One region of the Streptococcus equinus genome, then DNA from elsewhere that is predicted to be linked to it. Evidence: riboswitches for the same ligand, from Rfam matches in the RefSeq annotation. Region 1 holds a riboswitch; the other holds the start of a gene.
The links. A riboswitch is a leader RNA that binds a small molecule or an ion and turns the genes downstream of it on or off. The one in region 1 is predicted to bind FMN.
Positions count from the first base shown of each region.

Region 1 (11,431 bases):
GCTTTGATTGAGACTGCCCTTGTTGCTGCACTAGCCATGGCTTTATCTTATATTCCAGATTTTGCTAGCTGGTTCACACCTTCGTTTGGAGCTATCCCCCTAGTACTCTTTGCACTTCGCCGTGGTCCAAAATATGGTACTTTAGCCGGACTTATCTGGGGATTACTTCATTTCATTTTAGGTAAAGTTTGGTATTTGGCTTTATCGCAAGTTATCATCGAATACATCATCGCTTTTGTCTCAATGGGGTTAGCAGGATTTTTGTCAGTTCCGTTTCAAAATGCTCTTTCAAAAGACAATAAAGGACGCGCTTTATTTTACGCAACAGGTGGTGCTCTATTAGCTGTCTTTGTCCGCTATTTTTGGCACTTTGTAGCTGGTTTTATCTTCTGGGGAAGCTACGCTCCAAAAGGTATGTCACCTTACTTATATTCGTTTACGGTCAATGGCACAGCTGGTCTTCTAACTTTGGTTTTCGTCATTTTAGCACTAGCCATTATCATTCCGACACAAGGAAAAATGTTTTTAGTTAAGAGATAATCTCTTCTTTTTGTTTAATACTAAAAAGCTAGGACAACTTCCTAGCTTTTTCTCGTTTTCAACTTAAAGTTGTCTTGCTAAGTCAATCATTTCAAGCACACCTTGCGCACATTCGCTGCCTTTATTTCCAGCTTTTGAGCCTGAACGTTCGATAGCTTGCTCAATATCTTCAGTCGTAATCACGCCAAACATAACTGGAATGTCACTAGTAAGATTAATCTGACCAACACCCTTAGCCACTTCGTTACAGACAAGGTCGTAGTGGCTGGTTGACCCACGGATGACACTACCAAGTGTGATGACACCGTCATATTTTCCACTCGCCACAATTTTTTTCGTCATAAATGGAATTTCAAAAGCACCTGGAACCCAGTAAACATCAATGTCTTCTTCAGACACTTCATTACGAATCAAGCCGTCCATTGCTCCACCCAATAATTTTGAGGTGATAAATTCGTTAAAACGTGCGACGACGATAGCAATTTTGACATTTTTTCCAATAAATTTTCCTTCAAATGTTGTCATGATAGTCACTCCTTAAATAATGTGTAATAAATGATGAAATTTTTCTTGTTTGGTTTGTAGGTAAGCTCGATTTTCTTGGTGAGCCGGCACCTGTAAAGGCAAGCGTTCAACAATCTCAATGCCAGCAGCCGTAAGTTGTTCCAGCTTATCAGGATTATTTGTCAAAAGCCTGATTTGTTGGATTTTCAAAAATGATAAAATATCTGCAGCAATCTGATAATCACGCTCATCAGGTGCAAAACCCAACTCAACATTGGCATCATAAGTATCAAAACCATTTTCTTGCAGCTGATAAGCTTTGAGCTTGTTCTTTAGTCCGATGCCACGTCCTTCTTGGCGAAGATACAAAATTGCTCCACGACCAATTTCATTGATTTTCTTCATGGCAGCGTGCAGCTGTTCCCCACAATCACAACGATATGACCCAAAAATATCCCCTGTCAAACATTCTGAATGCAGACGAAGCAAAAGCGGTTCAGCAGATGTCAACTCACCTTTTGACAACAAGATGTGCTCACGATGAAACTCATCTTCAAATAAACGAAGGTCAAAATCACCATAACTCGATGGCAATTTCACCTTGGGACTATCTTGAAAACTGACGTAACGTGCGATATCACCAACTTCAATCATGGTCAAATCCCATTTTTGAGCAAATTCCCTGAGATCACTTTTTCGTGCCATTGTGCCGTCATTTTTTAAAATCTCACAAATATAAGTTGCTTCTCGACTCCCCGCCAAGCGTGCCAATTCAAGACTTGCTTCTGTATGTCCACGACGTTTAAGAACGCCACCACTTCGTCCAACCAAAGGAAACATATGACCTGGACAATGAAAATCACTTGCTTTACTACTTTGTGAGGCTAATTCTTGAATGGTTTTAGCACGGTCAAATGCTGAAATACCTGTTGAAGTCGTCTTGTGGTCTACACTAATAGTAAATGCTGTGCCATGTGCATCTGTATTTTCTTCTGACATAGGAACAAGTTCCAAACGTTCTGCGATTTTCTCAGACACTGGCGCACAAATCAAACCACGCGCGTATTTAGTCATGAAATTCACATTTTCAGGACTCGCTAACTCCGCAAGACCAACCAAATCTCCTTCTGCCTCACGGTCATCATCGTCGACAACTACGATTAATTTTCCTGCTTTCAAATCAGAAATTGCCTTTTCAACATCCTTAAACATCTAGTCTCCTTTCATCATTCTTAGCTGTTTTTGCATGTATTTTGCTAAAATATCCGTCTCAATATTGACTTTGTCACCTGTTTTGAGCCTTGCCAGGTTAGTCTCTTTTGCCGTATGTGGAATCAACGACACGCTAAATTGCCCCTTCTCAGCGGATACCACCGTCAGACTAACACCGTTGACCGCGATTGAGCCTTGCCCAACAATCTGCCCTTCAAGTTCTTTTGGAAAAGCAAAGCTAAGTACAAGTGCATTTTCATCACTTTCTTTTTTGACAAGCCTTGCCACACTATCCACGTGCCCAGTCACAAGATGCCCTTCAAAGCGAGCATGGGCTAACATAGCTAACTCAAGATTCACCAAATCACCGACACGACTCTCTGAAAAAATCGTTCGCCTAAAGGTTTCTGGCATGACATCCACTGTAAATGCATCCCCTGCTTTAGCCACGCAAGTCAAGCAGATACCATTGATTGCCATACTATCGCCAATTTTATAATCAGCTAACAACTTTCGTGAAGCCTTGCAAGTTAATTTGATATTGTGCTGGTGTTTGACAATCCGGCTAATACGACCTTGTTCTTGAATTAATCCGGTAAACATCACACCCTCCTTCTAGCCGAAAGCCTAATATTATTTCCGATTTTCTGGCAAGCAAAATCGTCTAATTCTAAGGCTTGACTAACCAGACGAAAACTCGACATGGCTGCTTTGCTATTACCACCAATAAGCTTAGGAGTCACATAAGAAATGATTTCATCCCAAAGCCCACTCTCCAGAAAAGCATCATGAACACCAGCTCCGCCCTCAACATAAACAGACTGCAACTTCTTCTCATAAAGCACCTGCAAAATATTAGCAATCGAAAACTCTGGCAAATCAATTACTGTGACATGCTTTGGTAAATCCGAAACCTTCCGACCACTAAAAATATAAACTGGAGCCGAATTATCTTTAAAAATCTGTAAATCTAACTGGTCAAAAACACGCCCCTTTTCATCCAAAATCACACGCACTGGCGGACAAAAGCTTGTCCCACTACCCAGCAAACGTGGATTGTCAATCAAGACCGTATCAGCACCAACCAATATCGCATGAAAATCATCACGTTCATCGTGAACAAAACGATTTGTCTCGTCATCAGTCAAAGCCGTTCGTTTGCCAAGCACAGCAATCTTTCCATCCAGACTAACTGCTTGTTTCAAAACAACATAAGGACGCTTGCGCTCATAGTAAACATTGTAGTGCTTGTTGAGTGCGCGTGCCTCTTCTTCCAAAACATGAGTGACTACTTCTATTCCTTGCTCTTTTAAGAAAGCCACACCTTTTCCTGCTACTAAAGGATTGGGGTCAAGCTGGCCAACAACTACCTTTTTGATACCTGCCTCAACAATCGCTTGGGTACAGGGTGGCTGTTTTCCCCTATGATGACAAGGTTCCAAGGTCACATAAAGAGTTGAATTAAATAGTTCTTCCGGAGTTTGACAATGTAAAATCGCGTTCTTTTCAGCATGCTCATGACCATACTGCAGGTGTGCACCACGAGCAATTACATGATTACCTTTGACAATCACCGCACCAACTAAAGGATTGGTGTAAGTTTGCCTAAAGCCACGCTTAGCTTCTTCTATCGCTTGCAACATATAGTTTTTATCCATATCTTCCTCCTTTCAAATAAAAAAATCCCGACAAAAATTATCCGACTAGCTTGCACTAATCAGTCATTTTCATCGGGTACCACTGTAGTTATCTGAATTTTCTGACACATAAAATATACCAAAAACAAAAATCCCCGTAGCATTACACTACGAGGCGATTAAAGACAACTAAAAAAGTAATTCAAAAAGCAAGAGTATGCTTTTTGACACTCTATCAATTCTTCTCCCATCCAGACTCTACTGTCGGCTCTGGAATCACACCAGATCAGCTTACGCTCACGGACTTAGCTCTCTCATTTTTCAAATAAAGTTGATTAGTAATTGCTTCTCCTCACAGACATAGCGAAATATCAGCGAGAAATAAAAGCAAGTAACAATCAACGAGACAACAACACCGTCGGTCGGGAATTTCACCCTGCCCCGAAGAAAACTATTCAATTCTTCTTAAGATTATCACGAATTGAAAAAGCTGTCAATTTTTTTATTATTTTCTGAAATATTTATTCACAAAATGAATGTTAGCAAGGTTGATATAGATATGAAGTGCCACTACGACTATAATTCCTGACACAACATTCAATGATGTGAAGAAAGCTAATAAATACAAAATAACGTAAATAGCTGGAATGATGCGATAATTGAGATTGAAAACAATCAAGAAAGATTGTTCATAATTAGCTTGCAACTCACCTTCATCGTAAGAATATAAAAATTCTTTTACTTCAGCAATGGTTGGGAATGTCGAAATCTTATAGCGACGAATTTTTTGATTCAGTTTAAAAATAATAATTTGAAGAACTACCATCAAAATAAATAAGGCAATATCAACAATTTGAATTTTCCAAAACATATGCCCTTCACTTACAATAGCATCGTGAAATTTAAGCAAACATCCAAGCAATAGAAAAAGAACCAAAGCAGAAGAAATATTATAAAAAATATTCGCAAATTCTAAGTTCTTAAACGTTTTACGATAAGTATCATAACTTACCTCTTCATCAAGATTATCATCCAACTGTTCCTTGCGATTATAATAATGATTTGCTTGGTATATGAACCACAAGTTAAGCAGAACAGAAATTATTGCAAGTCCACGAACTAAAAAGACTAGACTATCAAAATTAAATTTTAAAATCTTGCCATCAAATCCTAAACCTAAGACACCAGTTACTCCTCCGACAAGAGCACTAACAATAACAATTCCTAGATAAAATAAAACACGTTGTTTTGTTGTTAATTGTTTTGTCTTATTCATTATTCTTCTCCCTCTTCATCAAGACTAAAAACATTTTCGACAGGTTCATTAAATATGTGTGCGATGCGCAGCGCAATAATCACCGATGGCGTATACTCATTACGTTCCAAAAGACTAATCGTTTGTCTAGAAACTTTCGCCAATTTGGCTAACTGTGTCTGATTCAAACCATCACGCGCACGTAATTCTTTCAGACGATTTTTTAATACCAAATTTTCCTCCATTCTAGTAATTGATAAAAGATGTTTCTTTTTCAAAAAACGTCTTCTTAATAATTCATCTCTCCTAGGATTGGGAGTTTCTGATGTAAGATAAGCACCAAAGATAGCAAGAAAAATAAAAATCCAATCATCTTTAGAAGACATCTAATCTCCTCCCTTCGATGAATTGATTATAGCACTACCTTCTAAAAATGACAATTATATTTGTCAAAAAGAACATAATTTTTGTCAAAAAAAGACCCGGTTAATAAAACCGAGTCTTTATTTCCTACAATCTTTCAATCATTTCAACCAATTTCTTGGCATGGGTTTGTGATTTTGCAATCATTTCTTGGGCTTTTTCAGCGTCGTTTCGAAGTGAATAAGAAACGCCGTGTGTCACAACATGGCCTGCAAAATTCAGCTGAGTCAATTTTGCTGTCAAACGAATCGGTGCCAAAAGCTCGTCAATCGTTGTGCCTGTTTCTGCGCTATAAGCTGCTTCTCCTGCGCCAGTCGTCAAAGAAGCAATCAAAACTTTATTTTTCAAGGCATTACCATTTGAACCGTGTGAAAAACCATGCACAAAAACTTTTTCAATCCATTTATTCATCAAAGATGGTGTCATGTACCAGTAAAGTGGATACTGAAAAACAATAACATCAGCTCGACGTAATTTTTCCTGCTCAGCTGCCACATTAATCTGATAATCAGGATATAAATTACTCAAAATATCCAATTCAACTTCTGGATAAAGCTTTTTAATTTCCTTTAAAATCGTTTTATTTGCAAGTGAATCATTTTTCAAATCAGGATGCCCTGAAACAACAAGAACTTTTTTAGCCAATTTTGTCACTCCTCCTATTTTTAGAAAATTCTATACAATTAAAGGCAATTTGTCAACTTGAAAAAGAACCTCTCGCTAGAGAAGTCCTTTTATCTTAGGCAAAAACGTCTTTCAAAATAGCAACGCCTTGATCGATTTGCTCTTTTGTCAAAGTCAATGGTGGCAAGAGACGAATAACATTTGTTCCTGCAGTTAAAACAACAAGACCTTTGGCACGCGCCTTCTCAACCAAGTCAACAAGATTTTCAGTTGTTTCAATACCAATCATGTAACCAAGCCCACGAACTTCAGTTACTTTTGGATTACCAGCTAAAGCTTTTTTCAACTCTGTTTGCAAATAATTACCATTGTCAAGAGCTTGGGGCAAGAAACCGTCAGTAAGCATAATATCTAGTACGCTTGAGGCTGCTGACATGACAAGTTTATTGCCACCAAAGGTTGACCCATGACTGCCGTAAGAAAAAGCTGAACCAAGTTTTTCTTTTGCAATCATTGCACCAACTGGTACGCCATTTCCAAGACCTTTTGCTAAAGTAAAAATGTCTGGCTCAATGCCATAATGTTCAAATGAAAAGAGTTTCCCAGTACGTCCCATACCTGTTTGGACTTCATCGACAATAAGCAAAATCCCTGTATTTTGACAAAATTCGCTCAAGGCTGTTACAAAAGTTTTATCTGCTGGGCGAACTCCTGACTCCCCTTGAACCAATTCTAACATGACCGCTGCAGTATCCGCAGTCACCAAGGCTTTAACACTATCCAAATCATTATATGTCGCATAGCTAAAATGTGGGACAACATCACCAAAACCAGCTTTAATTTTGTCCTGACCAGTCGCAGACATTGACCCAAAGGTACGACCGTGAAAAGAATTCACAAAAGTGATAATTTCTTGCTTGCCAGTCGCCTTACGAGCAATCTTAATCGCAGCTTCATTAGCTTCCGCACCGCTATTTGCAAAGAAAGCAAGATAATCTTTATCCCCGATTAATTTACCTGCTACTTCTTCTTGCAAGGAATTGTGGTACAAATTTGGCATGTGCCAAATCTCCTCAGCCTGCTTAAGCAAAGCTGCTTTGACTTGTGGGTGAAAACCAAGATTAGTTACACCAATACCAGATGAAAAATCAAGGTATTTTTTGCCGTCCTGGTCAAAAAGATAATTACCTTCCGCTTTAACAAATTCGATAGCTGCACGTTTATAATTTTGAAATAGTTTTGTCATTCGTCGCTCCTTTACGTTAGCAGATGATTGAAGTTCCTGTTACAAGATTGTCGCCAATCAATACTTCACCCACACCTGCTAAAACAGTGTTCACTGCTGATTCGATTTTTGGAATCATGCCGCCAGTGATAATTCCTTGATCAATTTTCTCTTGAAATTCTGTCGATGTTAAGCTATCAAGCACAGCTCCATTTTCCAAAACGCCTTTAACATCAGTCATTAGGACTAACTTTTCAGCCTCTAAAGCGACAGCGACCGCTGTTGCCAAATAATCTGCGTTGATGTTTAAAAGCTCACCATCTTTAGAATAGCCGAGCGATGCAAGAACTGGCAACATGTTATTATCAAGCATTTGCTCCAAAACTGGTGTTTGAATTTGCGCCACATCACCAACGTAACCGTAAGTTCCTTTATCAAGGAAATCTGCTTTGACCACCCTTTTTAAACCTGACAAAAGCTGGATACTATCGACTGACGACTGATTCAACTTTTTAGTCAGATTGTGACCGACCATGTTTAAAAGAGCGTAGCTGACTAATCGCATGTCAGATTTATTTGTCACACGAAGACCATTGATTTTTTTAACAGGAACATGATTGTCTTCCATTAGTTTATTAATAGCAAAGCCTCCGCCGTGCACAATCACAAGTTTTTTTCCAGATTCTTTCCAAATTTTGACTTGATTAATAAACTGTTGTGTGAGGTTTTGACTAGCAACGCCTCCGATTTTAATCACAATTGTATCTTTCATTATCTTATCCCTTTACGTACGATAAAGAGCATTGATTTTGACATAATCATATGACAAATCGCAGCCCCATGCTTTTCCTTGCGCTTCCCCCGCGTGCAAATCAACTGTAATGGTAATCTCATCTTCATGCATGACGTCTTGCATTTCTTCTGTTTCAAAATCAACTGGACTTGATTTCAACATCACTGGAACATCTCCAAGGAAAATATCAATATTATCAACTGGTACATCGACACCTGCATAGCCTACAGCTGCTAAAATGCGTCCCCAATTAGGGTCTTCACCAAAAATCGCTGTCTTAACAAGACTTGACCCGACAACACTTTTTGCCATCATACGCGCATCAAGTGCATTTGGAGCATTTTTGACATTGACTTCAATAAGTTTGCTTGCACCTTCACCGTCTTTTGCAATCATTTTAGCTAATTCTTGCATGACATAGTTAAGCATGCTTGAGAATTTATCAAATTCAGGTGTATTTGGCAAAATTTCTTCATTCAAAGTGCAACCATTTGACATGACAAGAACCATATCATTCGTTGAAGTATCACCATCAACCGTGATTTGATTGAAAGTCGTTTCAACGTTCTGACTTAACGCAAGTTGCAAGGTTTCACTTGAAATATTAGCATCACAAGTGATAAAAGCTAGCATTGTCGCCATATTTGGGTGAATCATGCCTGACCCCTTTGCAACACCCGCCATGGTTACCTCGTCACGACCAAATTTTTCTGTCACTGCAACAGTTTTAACCATGGTATCAGTTGTCAAAATTGCTTTTGAAAAATCATCTGAATTGCCATTAACCACAAGTTTAGAAAGACCTGTTTTTAAAGTATCCATTGGTAATAAATCACCAATGACACCAGTTGAGGCAACGCCGACCAAATCAGGTTCGACGCCAAGCTTTTCAGCTGTCCACTTTTGCATAGTGTAGGCATCTTCCATCCCTTGCACACCTGTACAAGAATTGGCAACACCAGAATTGACAACGATAGCTTTCATTTTTTGTGCTTTTTTGACTGACTGACGCGTCACAATCAATGGCGCTGCAATAACTTTATTTGTCGTATAAACTCCCGCTACGCTAGCTGGAACTTCTGAGACAATCCAACCAAAATCAAGTTTTCTTTTCTTAAATCCTGCATGCAAGCCATCAGCTGAAAAACCAAGCGGACTGGCAACATTTCCTTTAATTACTTTCATATCTCATACCTGAAACACTTAAATCTTTTAAGTGCTATTCCCTTTCTAAATTACAAATAATTTGGTGAAATCAATAATCCTTCTGTCTCATCCCAGCCGTTCATCAGATTGAGATTTTGGATGGCTTGACCAGCAGCACCTTTAATCAAATTATCAATAACCGAGACAATCGTTAAAACATTTGTCACCTTGTTGTATAGAAAACCGATATCTGTAAAATTTGACCCAATCACATTGTGCAACTCTGGCAAATCATCCTGCACACGAACAAACGGTGTGTCCTTGTAAGAATCTTCATAAATGGCAAAGAGATTTGCTGCTGTTAGGGGCTTTTTCAATTTCACATAAACCGTTGACATGATGCCACGATTAACTGGCAAAAGTGATGTTGAAAATTGAATATGATGAACCTGGTCATTGAAAAGTTTCAACTCTTGTACAATTTCTGGAATATGCTGGTGACGATTCAATTTGTAAGTCACGTAATTATCATGCACGTTAACGAAATGACTTGATTCAGAAAGAGCTTTACCAGCACCTGTCAAACCACTTTTAGCATCAACAATGATAGAATCTTCTTCAACAACATCAGCTTTTAGTAAAGGAATCAAAGCTAACTCTGTCGCTGTCGCATAGCAACCTGGGTTAGAAATGAATTTTTTGTCCTTAACATCCGTAAATTCAGCCAAAGAATATGTAAATTTATTCAAAATCTTATCACTAGCTGGTGTTTTTTTATACCATTTTTCATAAAGATAGGCTGGTAAGCGATGGTCACCTGATAAGTCAATCACAGGAAAATCAGCTTCAACAAATGGCTCTGCTAATTTGCTAGCTACACCACTTGGTGTCGCAAAGAAGACCAAGTCTGATTTTGCCATGATTTTCTCTGCGTCAAACTCTTCGATGACCAAGTCACACACACCAACTAAGTAAGGGTATAACTCTGACAATCGTCGACCGATTTCCTTAGTAGCGTGAATCGAAGCAATCGTAACTTTTTTATGATTATTCAATAATTTAACTAATTCTAGCCCGCTGTATCCAGTGATACCAACAATCGACACTCTCATAATATACACCTCTTGAATAAATATGTATTCAATTTTATAGTATATTTATTCATAAGTCAAGCATTTTTTGCATAAATTATTAAAAAAGTACGAATTTTCATTCGTACTTTCGGTATTTTTTAAAACACCCCTAATTTTCCTATTCTCTCGACCGCCTCAATCAAACGCTCTGGTTCGACCAAGAGTCCAATTCTGACGTAACTGCCACCTTGTTCCCCAAATCCTTTTCCCGGTGCGACTGCGACGTGAGCTTCATTTAAGAGTAAATCAGCGAAGCTTTCACTGTTATAACCTTCTGGCACCGGCATCCAAGCATAAAACGAACCTTTTGACTCAAAGGCGTGCCAACCGATTTTAGCAGCAGCTTTGACAAAAGCGTGGCGTCGCTCGTCATATTTGTGATTTAGCTCTGCGATTGCCGCTTTAGCGCGCTCATCTAAAAGAGCTACTGCGCCAGCGTCTTGGATAGCTGGGAAAATGCTGACAAAAAGGTGGTCTTGTAATAAGTTAAGCGCCTCAATCAACTCCGCATTTCCCGCCGCAAAAGCCAAACGCCAACCTGCCATGTTAAAAGTTTTAGAAAATGTATAGAGTTCAATGCCAACTTCTTTTGCACCTGGCGTTGATAGAAAACTTGGATTTTTAAAACCATCCGCTCCCAAGGCACCATAGGCAAAGTCACTGACCACACCAACGTCAAATTTTTTCGCCCAAGCAACTAATTCTTCATAAAATGCTGCCGTTGCCACTGCTCCGGTAGGATTGTTAGGGTAATTGATATAGATAAATTTTGCGCGCTTCGCCACATCTTCAGGAATCGCTGACAAATCAGGCAAAAAATCATTTTCTGCTTTTAAAGGAAAAGTTTCAAACTCAATTTTTCCAAGAGAAACGCTTGATAAATAATCTGGATAACCAGGGTCAGGCAGCAAAAGCAAATCACCAGGATTCATGGTGGCT
Region 1 is NZ_CP185763.1:1,574,829-1,586,259, reverse strand. It holds gene thiT (energy-coupled thiamine transporter ThiT) at 1-540, shown strand, start outside; gene ribE (6,7-dimethyl-8-ribityllumazine synthase) at 604-1,065, opposite strand; gene ribA (GTP cyclohydrolase II) at 1,078-2,256, opposite strand; gene ACN0NP_RS07940 (riboflavin synthase) at 2,257-2,859, opposite strand; gene ribD (bifunctional diaminohydroxyphosphoribosylaminopyrimidine deaminase/5-amino-6-(5-phosphoribosylamino)uracil reductase RibD) at 2,859-3,914, opposite strand; FMN riboswitch at 4,129-4,346, opposite strand; gene ACN0NP_RS07930 (DUF3169 family protein) at 4,399-5,169, opposite strand; gene ACN0NP_RS07925 (helix-turn-helix transcriptional regulator) at 5,169-5,534, opposite strand; gene ACN0NP_RS07920 (NAD(P)H-dependent oxidoreductase) at 5,659-6,216, opposite strand; gene ACN0NP_RS07915 (acetylornithine transaminase) at 6,311-7,441, opposite strand; gene argB (acetylglutamate kinase) at 7,458-8,192, opposite strand; gene argJ (bifunctional ornithine acetyltransferase/N-acetylglutamate synthase) at 8,205-9,398, opposite strand; gene argC (N-acetyl-gamma-glutamyl-phosphate reductase) at 9,449-10,471, opposite strand; gene ACN0NP_RS07895 (pyridoxal phosphate-dependent aminotransferase) at 10,591-11,431, opposite strand, start outside.

Region 2 (11,431 bases), 900 kb from region 1:
TCCAGCTACTGAGAACAAACCAATACCACAAAGCATAACAGCGATACATGCAAAGAATAGATTACGTCGGTTCAATTTTCCAGCTAATTTAGGGAAAAGTGATACTGACAACAAACCAACAACCGTGTTAATTGTACCAAGGATTGAGAATTGGGCAGCATGTCCCAAGATATAAGTGAAATAATACAATTCAGAAGCATTTAAAATGCTGACACCTGTAGTGTACAAGACATATGACAATGAAATTGCCATCAATTGATCGTTTTTAGTCAAAACTTTAAGAACGTCTTTAAAACCAGTCTTTTCAGTATTTTTACGAAGATCTGACTCAATTTCGTGTGTTCCAAATGCAACGGCTAGAACAGTCAAAACACCGAGCAAAGCTACGATGAAAGCAAACCAGAACCAACCACGATTATCACCAGCACCACCATTACGATTTAGTGAGAAGAAAAGTACAATCGGCATGATGACAACACCGACAATGTTACCACCAATAGTTGATCCGATACGAGCAAAGGTTGCTGTTTTTTCACGTTCTTCTGAACTAAATGACAAAGCAGGAACCATTGACCAAAAACCAATATCTTTAAACGAATAGAAAATATCCATTGTAATGTAGATAAATGCAAAGATAATCAAGTAAAGAACTGGATTTGTCTTGTTAAGACCTCCCATGTCTGTAAACAAAATCAACAAAGCAATTGAACTGATTGTACCACCAGCAACTACCCAAGGTTTAAATTTACCCCAACGAGTTTTGGTATTATCAATCATATTTCCGATAAATGGGTCGATAACCAATTCGACAATACGCAAACCTGCAATAATCTGAGTGATGTATAAAACCATGCGATTATTTTGTGCCGCATCACCTGTGTTAAATAAATGTGAGGTAATAAAGGTGATGAAATATGTTGACAAGGTTGCATAGAAAATATCATGACCAAATGCCCCAAAAGCATATGAGATTCGTGATGTTGCAGCCTGTTTCTTTGAAACTGCATTTGATTTAGTATCCATAAAAATCTCCTTCTAAAAGTAACTTGTTTTTCATTACAGTTTTATAGTAAACGTTTTCATAAAATAAGTCAATAAGTTTTAGTAAAGTTTTACTAACTTTTAGTTTAATGATTCAAATCTTTTTAACGGATATTTGTCTGAATTTTCTAAAAATGATATAATAACTATCAAACACATCTCGGAGGTCACTTATGGCTCAAATTACATTGGAAAATGTTACGCTATCACGACAAAATAAAACCCTTCTCAAGGACATTACTTGGAAGGTCAACAAAGGGGAACATTGGGCAATCTTAGGGCTCAACGGGTCTGGTAAAACATCACTTCTAAAACTTATCACAGCAGAATACTGGACAAGTCAAGGCAGTGTTGAGGTGCTGGGAAATAAATTTGGTGGGACTGATATTAGCAACATGCGTACCAAAATCGGTATTGTCGGTTCATTTATCGCAGAACGTCTCTCTCCACACATGCTTGCTGAAAAAATTGTCCTGACTGGAAAATATAAATCAAGCATTTTATACACTGAGTATGGCGAAAAAGAGCTAAACGAGGCAAGACAAATGCTCATCTCAATTGGCGGTGAACATCTTCTTGGTCGTATTTATGCCAGTCTTTCACAAGGTGAAAAGCAACTACTTCTCATTGCTCGCAGCCTTATGGAAGAACCTGAGATTTTAATTCTCGATGAAGCAACCAGCGGTCTTGATTTATTTGCTCGTGAAAAATTACTCCGCCAAATCGAGCAAATCACAACTCTTCCAAAGGCACCAACCATCCTCTACGTCACTCACCACGCAGAAGAAATCACACGTTCTTTTACCCACGTTCTTCTCCTCAAAAAAGGGCAAATCATTGCCGAAGGTCCTAAAAATGAAGTTCTTACTGAAACTATTTTATCTGATTTTTATGACCAAAAAGTCTCAATCGTGCCGCTCGGTGATGACCGCATTTACATCAAACCTGAATTTTAATAACGAAAAACCTCTATGACCTTAATCATAGAGGTTTTATTATTAACGTAATTTTTCAATCATAACCAAGAAAGGTGGTTGGTGAATTTGGTTAAGAGGTTTGTAAAGCATGGTTGCAAACTCTTTTTGGTCAAGAGCTGATACGTAATCAAGCACAGCATCTTTTTCCATGTCTCCACCTTCGTGACCATAATAAATCATGATAGCTAGACGACCACCGATTTCAAGACGTTCTAAGATTTTTTCAATAGCCACTAAAGTGGTATCAGGTTTTGTAATGACTGTCTTATCAGCACTTGGCAAATAGCCAAGGTTGAAAATAGCTGCGCGAATTGGCTCACTGACGTATTTATCAAGATTTTGATGCCCATCTAAAATCAACTGCGCATTTGAAATTGCCTGTTTTTCTAAGCGTTCTTGTGTGCTTTTTAGTGCTTGTTCTTGCACATCAAAAGCGTAAACTTTTTTAGCATGCTGAGCGAGAAAAGCTGTGTCATTGCCATTTCCCATGGTTGCATCAACAGCTACTGCACCATCATCTAGTACCTCAGCCAAAAAATCATGTGATAAGTGTAAGGGACGTTTTATCACGATTCAACCTCCTCTAATTTACATCCTTGATAAGAACCACGACATTCCATTTCTTTGTCAATGGCGTTTAAAACTTCCCATTTCTTGAGGCTCCACATTGGTCCAATCAACATGTCACGTGGAGCATCTCCAGTAATACGGTGAATAACAATATTTTTAGGAATAATTTCCAATTGGTCGCAGATAATATTGACATATTCATCCATACTGAGCAATTTTAAACGGCCTTCATGGTAGTCGCGTTGCATTTTGGTACTTGTCATCAAATGCAACAAATGAAGTTTAATACCGTCAATCTCATTATCCGTTACACAACGTCTAACATTTTCAACCATCATTTCATGAGTTTCACCAGGAAGACCGTTAATCAAGTGAGAAACGATTTCTACTTTTGGGGCTAGCTCGCGAAGACGTTTAACAGTTTTAACGTACAAATCATAGTTATGACCACGGTTGATGATTTCAGAAGTTTCATCATAAGTTGTCTGCAAACCAAGCTCAACCGTCACGTGCATGCGCTCAGACAATTCAGCGATATAAGCAATGGTCTCATCAGGCAAACAGTCTGGTCGTGTCCCAATGTTAATGCCGACTACACCAGGTTCATTAATGGCTTGCTCATAACGTTCACGAATGACATCTACTGTATCATGTGTGTTGGTAAAATTTTGGAAATACACCAAATATTTTTTGACCTCTGGCCATTTACGGTGCATGAAATCTATTTCTTTATAAAATTGATCACGAATTGGCGCATCTGGAGCTACGATAGCATCACCAGAGCCTGATACCGTACAGAAAGTGCAGCCGCCATGTGCTACCGTTCCATCACGGTTTGGACAATCAAAGCCAGCATCAATAGGAACTTTGAAAATCTTTTCTCCAAAAAGCTCGCGATAATAATCATTTAGAGTATTGTAACGTTTTTTCATAGATTATATTATAACACTTTCTACTTCTCAGACAAAATCTAGTCACCTTAAAAAAGACGACCTCTTGGTCGCCTTTTGATGATTAATCTTGTTTTCCTTGGAAACGCCATTCAAAACGTTTTTGGTCATAAATAGGGTAAACTGCAGCAACGATAGCAACTGCTAACAACCAACCGCCCAAAATATCTGTTGGGTAGTGCACACCAAGATAAATACGTGAAATAGCTGTTGTAATGGCAATAACTAAAAGAAGAACTTGTAAACAACGTTTCACAAAAGTTTTGCTAAGATGTTGCTCAATAATAATAATCAAGCTAAGCGCTACAAGCATGCTTGACGCTGAGTGCCAACTTGGAAAAGATGGACCCATTGGCTTCTTAACCAAATACTCTAAAAGTGGTCTTGGGCGAGCATAAAGGTACTTGAAGATAGTTGAGAAAACACCCATCAAAAGCAAATTTCCTGATAAGAAAATAGCTTCCGTTTTCCAGTTTTTCCAGAAATAAAACACCGCAGCAATCACAAATGTATAAACAAAAACTAAAAATTCATGGCCAAAATTCGTTATCAGCTTAAAGAAAGTTGTCAAGTGTTTAGGTAGTTCACCACGCACACTTGTCTGAATCGCTGAATCAATACCTGAAACAGCATCAGGGTAAAATTTTACAACGTAGCCCAACATCATAAAAATCACAAGAATAGTTGAGGCAATTGTAAAATAAGTTTGTTTATGTTTCATGTTAATCCCTTTCAAAAAATTATCCACACCTTATTATACCTTAGTTAAATTTTTTATCCCAGCCATATCCTTCAAAATCTGTGGCAATTCTGTGGCAGCAAAAAAAGCTAGGAAAATTCCTAACTTTTCTATCTATTTTTTAAAATTGGTTTTAAGCAGCTCCACAAAATGAAGAAAGCAACTGAAAAAATAATGCCTTCAATCAAGTTAAATGGGACAACCATTGCAAATAAATAATTTCCCAAACCTAAAATGGTTGAAATGTCAAAATTAGCAAATTTTGCATAAAGCGGCACAGCGTAAACATAGTTCAAAACTAACATTGCAAGCGTCAATCCGACTGTCCCGACAACCGAAGCCAAAACGTAATTTTTTAAACTTGGTTTACGTTTCCAGATAAAAGCAATCGCTAGTAGGAAAACACCTAAGGCTACCACATTCATCGGCATGCCAATTAAAGTCGTTACGCCACCGTTATTTAACATAAGTTTTAATAATGTACGCAAAATCAAAATACCAAGTGCGCTCTGCAAATCAATCATGACAAGCCCAATCAGAACTGGCAAGATTGAAAAATCAAATTGCAAGAAGCTAGCTGATGGAATCAATGGAAATTGCAAATACATCAGCAAAAACGAAAGCGTCGACAAGATAGCAATGTGAGCTATTTTGCGCGTATTAGTCATAGTTTCAGGCATAAAAAAGTTCCTCCAATTTTCTCAAATTGAAAGAAGGCGTTCGAGTATATGAGTTCACTAAAAGTAATCACAACTCTTGGTCTTCTCCCATCCAGACTATACTGTCGGTTCTGGAATCTCACCAGATCAACTGCAAAGCAGCTCGCGGACTTTTAAATTGCTCTCGTTCTCTTACCAAACTAAGCTTTTTTGTAAGAGGACGAGAGGCAACACCGCCGGTCGGGAATCTCACCCTGCCCTGAAGACATTCTTAGAATATCAAAAAAAGTTTAGCACTGCAACGATTTCATCTCAAAAAGCTTGATTTTATGCCAATTCTCCCCTCATTTTGGGCTTTTATACGCCAAAAGCAGTCCCTTGGACTGCTTTATTTTAGTTTATCGTGTTCGTAAGTATGGCTTAGTTCCAAATTTGGGAATGCTTGCTGACGAAGCGCTTCGTAAACAATCATACAAACGGTATTTGATAAGTTTAAACTACGAACGTGTTCATCATTCATCGGAATGCGAAGGGCTTTTTCTGGATTTTCACGCATGAATGCTTCAGGTAGTCCTTTATCCTCACGTCCAAAAAGGAAATAATGGTGTTTACCATCGTTGTAATTTTCATCTGAGTAAACTTTTTCTGCAAACTTACTAATCAAGTGAACTTGACCGTCACATTTTTCCATAAACTCTTCAATGCTATCATAAAACGTCACGTCAAGTTTATCCCAATAATCTAGACCTGCACGCTTCATTTTGCGGTCATCGATTGGAAATCCCATCGGACGAATAATGTGTAACGGTGTATTTGTCGCTGCACAAGTTCTAGCAATATTTCCTGTATTTTGTGGAATTTGTGGTTGAAAAAGAACAACATGATTGACAGCTTTTGTAGCTTCTTCTTGGTAATCGAGTTCTTCGATATTCATAACTCTTCCCTTTCCATTTTTTGACATAAAAATAAACCACACTGCCCGGAGTCAAGCTCAGCAAACAGCGTGGTTGGCGGCGATTCATTAACTTAAATCATAACAGGCTTGATTTAAACTAACGAATTCTTATTGATTATTATAACACTTTAACATGCAAAGTCAACGTATTTGACGTGAATTTGTCAGGTTTTTTAAGGCTTTTTTCAAGTTTTTTTGAAACAATTTCTTTGTAAGCCTTTTCTTTTACAACATTCAAAAAAGCCCTGAAAATCAAGGCTTTAAAAATCTATTATTTTTTCAAATGGTAAGAGTAAGTTGCAATAATAATATCTTCGTTCCAACGTAGACGTGCGCGAAGGCGTAAGCTCATTTGATTGTGAAGAGCATTTTGCCAACTGTGTTTAGGAATGAATTTCGGAATAATAACCGTCATAGTGTGATTATTTTTCTTAGCTTCATGATTCATCTTTTGCACGAACATCATAGTTGGTTTGACGATGTCACGATAGTTTGACTCGACATTCACAAAAGTAACATCTGGGAAATAATGTTTGAACTCTCGCTCAACTTCCAAATCTTTCTCACGTGTTTCTAGTGTTGAAACGTGCATAGCAACAACTGTTTGACCAATGCTCTTAGCGTAATTGATAGCACGAATACTTGCTTGAGTCAAATTACCAACCAAAATCAAAACCGTATTACCATCGTAATGAATATTTTTAACATCATCTGTCAAACGAAGCTGCATGGCAACGTTGTTATAATGATTTTTGATTGAGTGGAAAAGAAACATTAAAACAAGGATAATTGGGAAGAATGGCCAAATTTCACCGATTCTAAAGACTAACAAAATCAAAATAATAAGATAACAAATAATAGCTCCTAAAATGTTAGCAATAGAATGTTTGAGGTAACCTTGTCCAAATTGACGTTTCCAGTGAATAACCATCCCTGTCTGTGATAGCGCAAATGGAATGAACACACCAATCGTATAAAGCGGGATAAGGCGTTCTGTTGACCCATTGAAAATGCAAAGCAAAGCAATGGCACCAACAGCTAATGTGATAATACCATTTGAATAACCTAGTCGTGCTCCTTTTTCCATGAAAAGGTGTGGCATGTATTTATTTTTAGCCATGTTAAAGGACAACATTGGAAAGGCTGAAAAACCTGTATTGGCAGCAACTGCCAAGATTAAAGCTGTTGATAGTTGGAAAATGTAGAAAAGTGTGTTTCCAATTGGTGAATTGCCAAAAATACGTTGTGCGATTTGAGCAAGAACTGTTACGTGTTCAGACGGCAAAATACCTAACCAGTAGTTCAAGAAAGTGATACCCGCAAACATTATTCCCAAAATAAGTGACATAATGGCAAGTGTACCAGCTGCATTCTTTTCTTTAGGTTTCTTGAAAAATGGCACCGCATTTGAAATAGCTTCAACCCCAGTCAATGACGCTGAACCACTTGTAAATGCTCGCAGCAAAAGAATCAATGAAACTCCTGGCACAACTTTACCAACATGTGCAGTCGCTGTGTAAGCTAGGTGCCCTGTCAAAATCTGAAAAGCACCATAAGCAATCAAGAACAGGATACTTACAATGAACAGATAAACTGGAATCATCAAGGACTTAGCTGATTCACGCAAACCACGCAAATTCATAAACATCAAAATCAAAACCAGCACAATTGAAATCTCTAAATTAAAGTGTTTAATTGCTGGAAAAGCTGATGTAATAGCATCCGCACCAGATGATACTGAAACTGCTACCGTCAACATGTAATCAACCAACAAGCTACCACCGGCAATTAATCCCATACTTGGCGATAAATTTTCAGTAGAAACCATGTAGGCACCGCCACCTTTAGGGTAAGCGTGAATAACTTGTTGATAAGAAATTGTCAAACTTGCTAACAGTACCAAAACTAAAAGTCCGATAGGAAGTGACCACCAAATCGCTGCTGCTGAAATAGTTGTCAAAACCAGAATAACTTGCTCTGGACCGTAAGCAATTGAGGAAAGGGCATCGCTGGATAGCATAGCAAGAGCCTGAGATTTAGATAACAAATGATCCTCATTTGCCTCGCCAGCTGATTCCAGGGGATTTCCAATAAAAACATTTCGTAACTTTTCAAGCATTGAAATTTCTCCCTAAAATTAGATAACGACTCATTATAGTTCTCTCATTTGCATTTCGCAAGCATTTTCCTAATTTGTAACCTAATTTTAACAATCAATGTCAGCTTTGATATAATAGGCAAAATCCTTTATTATCAGTTGATACGGCTAGTATTTTTAAGAAAAATAGAGTAATATATATACGTTACATTTTGGAGGTTAAAATGAAAATAATTGTTGTCGGCGGAGGTAAGGTTGGTACCGCACTTTGTCGCTCACTTGTTGAAGAAAAACATGACGTTATCTTAATCGAAGAAAAAGAAGCTGTTTTAAAAAATATTACTAAACGCCATGATATCATGGGGATTGTCGGTAATGGAGCTAATTTCAAAATTCTTGAGCAAGCAGATGTTGCTAATTGTGATATCTTTATTGCACTGACTGACAAAGACGAAGTCAATATGATTTCAGCCGTTCTAGCTAAACAAATGGGAGCTAAAGAAACGGTCGTTCGTGTTCGTAACCCAGAATACTCTAACTCTTATTTTAAGGACAAAAATTTCCTTGGATTTTCTTTGGTTGTCAACCCAGAGTTGCTTACAGCGCGTTATATCGCCAACTCAGTTGATTTTCCAAACGCTCTTTCTGTTGAACACTTTGTCAATGGTCGCGTGATGCTGATGGAATTTATGATTTCTGACGGCAGTAAGCTTTGCCACATGAGTCTTAGCCAATTCCGTAAAAAATTTGGAAATCTTGTTATCTGTGCGATTGAACGCCGTGGCAAACTAATCATTCCAGATGGCGATGCCACTTTGCAAACAGGCGATAAAATCTTTGTCACAGGAAATCGAATCGATATGATTCTCTTCCACAATTCTATGAAACCAAAATACATCAAAAATATGATGATTATTGGTGCTGGACGTATCGCTTACTATCTGCTCAATATTCTTAAAAATACCAAAATTAATCTTAAGATTATTGAAAATAATCCAGAACAAGCAGAAATGTTCAGTCAAGAATTTCCTAATGTCCACGTGGTACAAGGAGATGGTACAGCTAAGAGTGTACTTTTGGAAGAATGTGTTGAAAACTTTGATGCAGTAGCTACTTTGACTGGTGTGGATGAAGAAAACATCATCACATCAATGTTCCTTGAAACGCTTGGTGTTCCCAAAAATATCACTAAAGTTAACCGCACAAGTTTGCTTGAAATTATCGACCCAAGTCAATTCTCAAGTATCATCACACCAAAAAGTATTGCCGTTGATAGCATGATGCACTTCATTCGTGGTCGTGTAAATGCCCAAGACTCAAACCTTGATGCCATGCACCACGTCGCAAATGGTCGTATCGAAACGCTGCAATTTGAAATTCGTGAAAATAACAAAATGGCAGGTAAGAGCTTATCTTCTCTTAAATTTAAAGAAAATATTCTTATCGCTGCCATCATCCGTAACGGTAGAACCATTTATCCAACTGGTGAGGATGTCTTTGAAGTCGGTGATAAGATTGTCGTTGTGACTTTCTTAAAAAACATCACGCGCATCTACGATTTGTTAGCGAGGTAAGTTATGAATAAAAGTATGGTTCGTTACCTCCTTTCAAAACTACTCTTGATTGAAGCATCGTTGATGTTGGTTCCTGTGATTGTCGCTTTTATCTACAAAGAAGATTTTCACGTCATTATCAGTCTCGGAGCAACAATCGGTATTCTTGTTATTTTAGGACTTCTTGGCGCTGCCTTCAAACCTAAAAATTATCATGTCTACACAAAAGAAGGTCTCTTAATTGTTGCACTCTGTTGGATACTCTGGTCATTCTTTGGTGCTTTGCCATTTGTTTTATCTGGACAAATTCCAAGTATCATCGACGCTTTCTTTGAAATGGTATCTGGATTTACTACAACTGGGGCAACGATTCTGCCTGATGTTGCTGTGCTTTCACACTCACTTCTTTTCTGGCGAAGTTTTGCCCACCTTATCGGTGGTATGGGAGTATTGGTCTTTGCGCTAGCCATCATGGAAAACAGTAAAAACAGCCACTTAGAGGTTATGCGAGCTGAAGTTCCTGGACCAGTTTTTGGTAAGGTGGTTTCAAAATTAAAAGAAACTGCTCAGATTCTCTATATTATCTATCTAAGCATGTTTGCCATTCTTATGGTCATCTTGATGCTAGCTGGCATGCCTGCATTTGATAGTGTCATTACAGCAATGGGTTGTGCTGGTACAGGTGGTTTTGGTGTTTATAATGACTCAATTGCTCACTACAACAGCTCGCTCATTACAAACATCGTCTCAATTGCAGTTCTTCTGTTTGGGATTAACTTTAACTTGTACTACTTCTTGCTCCTTCGTAAATTTAAAGCATTCTTTAAAGATGAAGAATTAAGAACTTACATCGGAATTGTCATTGCGGCAACTGCTTTGATTTGGCTAAATGTCAGTGGACTTTATCCAAGTGCTGGAAAAGCATTTGAAAATACATTATTTGAAGTAGCAAACGTCATCACTACAACAGGATTTGGTGTGACAGACTTAACTGTCTGGCCACTATTTTCTCAAGTGATTCTGCTATTTCTCATGTTTATCGGGGGATCAGCAGGTTCAACCGCAGGTGGTATCAAGGTAATGCGTGCGCTTATCCTAGCAAAGATTTCAAAAAATCAAATTCTTTCAACGCTTTACCCAAATCGTATTATGACCATTCATATTAACGAACAACCACTTGATAAAGAAACTCAGCACGGGGTTCTTAAGTATCTAGCAATCTATGTTTTCTTACTTTTAGGATTGACTTTGTTGCTATCACTTGATAATAATAACTTCTTAGTTGCCATCAGTGCAGCTTCTTCTACCTTTAACAACATAGGACCAATGCTTGGAACTGGCGATACCTTTGCCATCTTCAGTCCATTTTCAAAAGTTCTCATGTCATTTGCCATGATTGCTGGACGCTTGGAAATTTATCCAATGTTATTGCTATTCATTCCAAAAACTTGGTCAAAATATTAACATACAAAAAGAGGAAAGCTTTAGCTCTCCTCTTTTTTCTTACGAAAATCTTTATTGCGTCGAAGTGTAAAATAATCAGGCACCGGATCATCACCACCTTCAACCAAAGGATGACAGCGTAAAATCCTTGCTATCCCCATAAGAACACCTTTTATACCGTGCTTTTCAATAGCCTCAATCATGTAATTTGAACACGTTGGATGATAACGACACGACGGTGGCGTCATTGGTGAAATACGTTTTTGATACCATCTTACAAGCGCAATAAGAATTTTCTTCATCATTTTTGTTTGTTCACAGCCAAGTTATGCAATTGGCTGATTTCTTTTTTACTCAGACGACGTGATTCACCTGGACGTAGTCCTGATAAGTCTAATGTTCCGAAGTTTGTACGAGACAATTTGTCAACCAAAAGTCCAACTGAC
Region 2 is NZ_CP185763.1:547,979-559,409, forward strand. It holds gene ACN0NP_RS02650 (glycoside-pentoside-hexuronide (GPH):cation symporter) at 1-1,023, opposite strand, end outside; gene ACN0NP_RS02655 (ABC transporter ATP-binding protein) at 1,215-1,997, shown strand; gene ACN0NP_RS02660 (tRNA (mnm(5)s(2)U34)-methyltransferase) at 2,040-2,588, opposite strand; gene ACN0NP_RS02665 (TIGR01212 family radical SAM protein) at 2,585-3,520, opposite strand; gene ACN0NP_RS02670 (phosphatase PAP2 family protein) at 3,603-4,259, opposite strand; gene ACN0NP_RS02675 (ECF transporter S component) at 4,388-4,945, opposite strand; FMN riboswitch at 5,033-5,207, opposite strand; gene ACN0NP_RS02680 (tRNA (cytidine(34)-2'-O)-methyltransferase) at 5,325-5,870, opposite strand; gene ACN0NP_RS02685 (APC family permease) at 6,163-8,010, opposite strand; gene trkA (Trk system potassium transporter TrkA) at 8,214-9,563, shown strand; gene ACN0NP_RS02695 (TrkH family potassium uptake protein) at 9,567-11,006, shown strand; gene yidD (membrane protein insertion efficiency factor YidD) at 11,027-11,287, opposite strand; gene ACN0NP_RS02705 (pseudouridine synthase) at 11,287-11,431, opposite strand, start outside.
Region 2: another riboswitch for FMN. It lies ahead of ACN0NP_RS02675 (ECF transporter S component); the one in region 1 lies ahead of ribD (bifunctional diaminohydroxyphosphoribosylaminopyrimidine deaminase/5-amino-6-(5-phosphoribosylamino)uracil reductase RibD).